DNA from 2 places in the Aeromonas sp. AE23HZ002T15 genome. Region 2 is predicted to be linked to the other one. Evidence: predicted binding sites of a transcription regulator. Region 2 holds the regulator's gene; the other holds the start of a gene.
The links. The regulator NrdR, encoded in region 2, represses ribonucleotide reductase genes. The targets are predictions, from matches to a motif close to CACNNTATANNGTG.
Positions count from the first base shown of each region.

Region 1: nrdA (class 1a ribonucleoside-diphosphate reductase subunit alpha) is a predicted target of NrdR. The motif match lies at 1,322-1,335, and genes of this name have one in related genera.

Region 1 covers NZ_CM201342.1:278,912-281,302, forward strand. Annotated here, with positions in the region: gene ubiG (bifunctional 2-polyprenyl-6-hydroxyphenol methylase/3-demethylubiquinol 3-O-methyltransferase UbiG) at 1-208, shown strand, start outside; gene ACT5M9_RS01235 (HAD family hydrolase) at 208-894, shown strand; gene nrdA (class 1a ribonucleoside-diphosphate reductase subunit alpha) at 1,455-2,391, shown strand, end outside.
Region 2 covers NZ_CM201342.1:1,472,846-1,475,236, reverse strand. Annotated here, with positions in the region: gene glyA (serine hydroxymethyltransferase) at 1-170, shown strand, start outside; gene ACT5M9_RS06720 (ParB N-terminal domain-containing protein) at 287-715, shown strand; gene nrdR (transcriptional regulator NrdR) at 876-1,325, shown strand; gene ribD (bifunctional diaminohydroxyphosphoribosylaminopyrimidine deaminase/5-amino-6-(5-phosphoribosylamino)uracil reductase RibD) at 1,496-2,391, shown strand, end outside.

The DNA of each region.
Region 1 (2,391 bases), 1.2 Mb from region 2:
GTACCTGATGAAGATGGTGCCCAAGGGTACCCACGACCACAAGAAGTTCATCACCCCGGCAGAGCTGTGCCGCATGGGTGAGGAGGCAGGCCTGGTGGTGCAAGACATGAGCGGGGTGCACTACAACCCCCTCACCGGCCACTTCAGGCTCGGCGCCAACGTGGACGTCAACTACATGGTGAGTTTCACACGTCCGGAGCAAGGCTGATGAGCGCCGCCAGCAAGGCCCCCCTGCGCTGCGTGCTGTTCGACCTGGACGGCACCCTGCTCGACACGGCCCCGGATCTCGGCGCCGCCGTCAACCACGTGCTGATAAACGAAGGCTTCGCGCCGCTCTCCGACGAGGTGATCCGCCAGACCACCTCCCACGGGGCGCTGGGGCTGCTGAAGGCAGGTCTTGGGGACGAGCTGCTCGAGGAACTCGGTGCCACGCGCCTTCGCACCGCCCTGCTCGACTACTATGCGGCGAACCTCTGTGTCGGCACCCGCCCCTACGACGGCATGCTGGCGCTGATCGAGTGGCTGGAGGAGAAAGAGCTGCCCTGGGGTATCGTCACCAACAAGCCGGGCTTTCTCACCGAGCCGCTGCTGGCGGCCCTGCCGGCCCTGGCGGGCTGCGGCGTCACCGTCAGCGCCGACACATTGCCGGTGCGCAAGCCCGACCCCGCCCCCATGTATTACGCCTGCGAGCAGCTCGGGGTGGACGCCGCTCACTGCCTCTATGTGGGGGATCATGTGCGCGACATAGAAGCGGGTCGCAATGCGGGCATGCGCACCGCGGTGGCGGGCTGGGGCTATCTGCACGACGACGAGGATCCCGCCGACTGGGGGGCGGATCTGCACTTCGACACCGTGCAGGCCCTGCACCACTGGCTGCGCTACGAGCTGAGCTGAACGGGCCCGGGCATGGGATCCGTTGATGGATGTGGCAGGCACCTTATGCTGCCAGCGGGCGTTCAGAAAGTGCGTCATGCTGCCATCCAACAGCCAAGCAGAGGGAGCCGATATCGGCTCCTTTTTCATGCTCCGAGCGAGGGCGACGGGCGGCAGCGGACAGCTTTTGACCCTTGCTGCGCAAGGGATAACCAGTGCCTATTTGCTAGTAAAACCATCCGATTTTCGCAAGCAAAAAAAGTTATTTTAATTTTCCATCTTCGATCATCGGACTTGCATTTGACGGATCGGACGCATGAAAACCCACTCACTGTGAGCGCCCACTAACTCCGGCCCGAACACCCACAATTTATCCACAGCTATCGGGTTATCCACACGTTGCAATGCGGGGACGACCTCACTATCTTGTAGTTCGAATTCAAAATAACACTATATCTTGTGATTCATCGCGCAGTACGCCCCCACTTTTTACCAAGCCAGGTCCGTGGGGTGCGTGGCGCGATGGTTTTTCGGGAATCAACCGATGCCGGCAGGCATCAACTCATAAGGGTCATCAGCCAATGAACTTGTTTGTGACGAAGCGTAACGGACACAAAGAACCCATCGATCTGGATAAGATTCACCGCGTGCTCGACTGGGCTGCCGAGAAGCTCGACAACGTGTCGGTCTCCCAGGTAGAGCTCAAGTCCCACATCCAGTTCTATGACGGTATCCGTACCGCCGACATCCACGAGACCATCATCAAGGCTGCCGCCGATCTGATCTCCGAACAGAGCCCGGACTACCAGTACATGGCCGCCCGTCTGGCCATCTTCCACCTGCGCAAGAAGGCCTACGGCCAGTTCGAGCCACCCCACCTCTACCAGCACGTCGCCAAGCTGGTGGACATGGGCAAATACGACAAGCACCTGCTGACCGACTACACCCAGGCCGAATTCGAGGAGCTCAACGCGCACCTGGATCACTGGCGCGACATGGACTTCTCCTACGCCGCGGTCAAGCAGCTGGAAGGCAAGTACCTGGTCCAAAACCGCGTCACCGGCGAAATTTACGAGAGCCCGCAGTTCCTCTACATCCTGGTGGCGGCCTGCCTGTTCTCCAAGTACCCGAAAGATACCCGTCTGGACTACATCAAGCGCTTCTACGATGCGGTCTCGACCTTCAAGATCTCCCTGCCCACCCCCATCATGAGCGGTGTGCGCACCCCGACCCGTCAGTTCAGCTCCTGCGTGCTGATCGAGTGCGATGACAGCCTGGATTCCATCAATGCCACCGCCAGCGCCATCGTGCGCTACGTCTCCCAGCGCGCCGGCATCGGCATCAACGCCGGTCGCATCCGTGGTCTGGGCAGCCCCATCCGTGGCGGCGAAGCCTTCCACACCGGTTGCATCCCCTTCTACAAGTACTTCCAGACTGCCGTGAAGTGCTGCTCCCAGGGCGGCGTGCGCGGCGGCGCGGCCACCCTGTTCTACCCCCTGTGGCACACAGAAGTGGAGA
Region 2 (2,391 bases):
TGCGTCTGGGTACCCCGGCCATCACTCGCCGCGGCTTCAAGGAAGTCGAGAGCAAGCAGCTGGCTGGCTGGATCTGCGACGTGCTGGACAACCACGACAACGACGAAGTGCTGGCCACCGTGCGTGAGAAAGTGCTGGATATCTGCCGTCGTCTGCCGGTTTATGCCTGATAAGCCAGACATTCTGGTATGAGACAATGCCACTCTCGGGTGGCATTGTTGTTTACAGGGCGGCGCCGCCTGGGCGCTGTGCTCAGTCTCAGCCAGTCAAGAGGAGAGGAAGCGCCATGCCTAGCCAGACTGCCCCCAACGATGACGACCTTGTCTCGTCCATCCGCGCCCAGTATCACTTTCGCCCAAGCCCGGAGGGCCTGCTGGCCTGGGACGTACGCAGGTTGATAAGGCTCGGCCGCGGGCTGCCGGTGCGCGTCGTGCCGCTTGGTCAGATAGCGGAGCTCGACAAGGAACACTGGTACGGCCATGGCAGCGTGACACCCACGGTGCGCAGCATAGTGGAGCACTGCCAGCTGATGCTGGCCGCCGATCTCGCCTATCCCATCATCTTGGACAGCGAGGGCCGGGTCATGGATGGCATGCACAGGGTTGGCAAGGCGCTGATGCTGGGGGCGACTCACATAGAGGCGGTGCAGTTCGAGCAGGATCCTGCGCCCGATTACGTGGATTGCGATCCCGATGCCTTGCCCTATGACGACTGATGGCGGTCGTTCTCGTCACAGCCTCAATGCTACCCACGGGTAGCATTGTTTTTTCTGGGCTTTTACCGGTTTTGGGTGGCCGTGTTACACTGGCTGACCAAGCTCCTGCCCCTGGTGGCAGGTGACCCCTTAGATGTCATGAGTTTGCGCCGGAGGTCCGATGCATTGCCCGTTCTGTAGTGCCGTTGATACCAAGGTGATCGATTCCCGGCTGGTGGCGGAAGGCCATCAGGTGCGTCGCCGCCGCGAGTGCCTGCTCTGTCACGAGCGTTTCACCACCTTCGAGATGGCCGAGCTGGTGATGCCGCGCATCATCAAGTCCAACGGCTCCCGCGAGCCCTTCAACGAAGAGAAGCTGCGTGGCGGCATCTTGCGGGCGCTGGAGAAGCGGCCGGTGAGCATGGAAGCCATCGAGAAGGGGGTGAATCACATCAAGTCTCGCCTGCGCGCCACTGGCGAGCGGGAGGTGGCCTCCCAGCTGCTCGGCAACCTGGTGATGGATGAGCTCAAGAGCCTCGACAAGGTGGCCTATATCCGTTTCGCCTCCGTCTATCGCAGCTTTGAGGACATCCGCGAGTTCGGTGAAGAGATCGCCAAGCTGGAGAAGTAACGAGGGCGAGCAAGGCAATATCCGCTTCGCCCCTCTCTACCTCAGGACTTGAGGACATCCGCCTTGTTTGTGACAAGAAGCGGTGAAGGGATCGCCAAGCTGGAGAAATAAGCCAGCCACTCACGAATTGCGTTAGAACCCCTATTTTCTCGCGTTGAACGGGAGCCCAGATGTTTAGTCAAGACGATTATCGATGGATGAACCGGGCCCTCGAGCTGGCCCGCCGCGGTCGCTACACCACGGCCCCGAACCCCTGTGTCGGCGCCGTGCTGGTGAAGGCCGGCGTGGTGGTGGGGGAGGGCTGGCACCAGCGTGCCGGTGAGCCCCATGCGGAGGTCTACGCCCTGCACGCCGCCGGTGAAGAGGCCCGCGGTGCCACCGCCTACGTGACCCTGGAGCCCTGCTCCCACCACGGCCGTACCCCTCCCTGCGCCGAGGCGCTGATCAAGGCCGGGGTGACCCGGGTGGTCGCCGCCATGGTGGATCCCAATCCCCAGGTAGGCGGGCGCGGTCTGCGCATGCTCTCCGAGGCGGGTATCAAGGCGGACTTCGGCCTGCTGAGCGCCGAGGCCGAGGCGCTCAACCCCGGCTTCTTCAAGCGGATGCGCACCGCTTTCCCCCTGGTGACGGTAAAGCTCGGCGCGAGTCTCGATGGTCGCACCGCCATGGCGAGCGGCGAGAGCCAGTGGATCACCGGCCCCTTAGCACGCGCCGACGTGCAGCGCCTGCGGGCCCGTCACGACGCCGTACTGTCGAGCGCCGAGACGGTACTGACCGACGGGGCTTCGCTCAACGTGCGTTGGGACGAGCTGCCTCCCTCGGTCAAGGCGGTCTACCCCAAGGAGGCCCTGCGCCAGCCCCTGCGGGTCGTCATCGACTCCCAGAATCGCTTGACCCCTGATCTGCCCCTGTTCAAGAGCACGGGCCCGGTGCTGCTGGCTCGCCACAAGGTGGACGGGGACTGGCCGGAATGGGTGCAGCAGCTGGAGCTGCCGTTGCTCGACGGCAAGCTGGATCTGGTCAGCCTCTTCATGCTGCTGGCCAAGCGCAACATCAACTCCGTGCT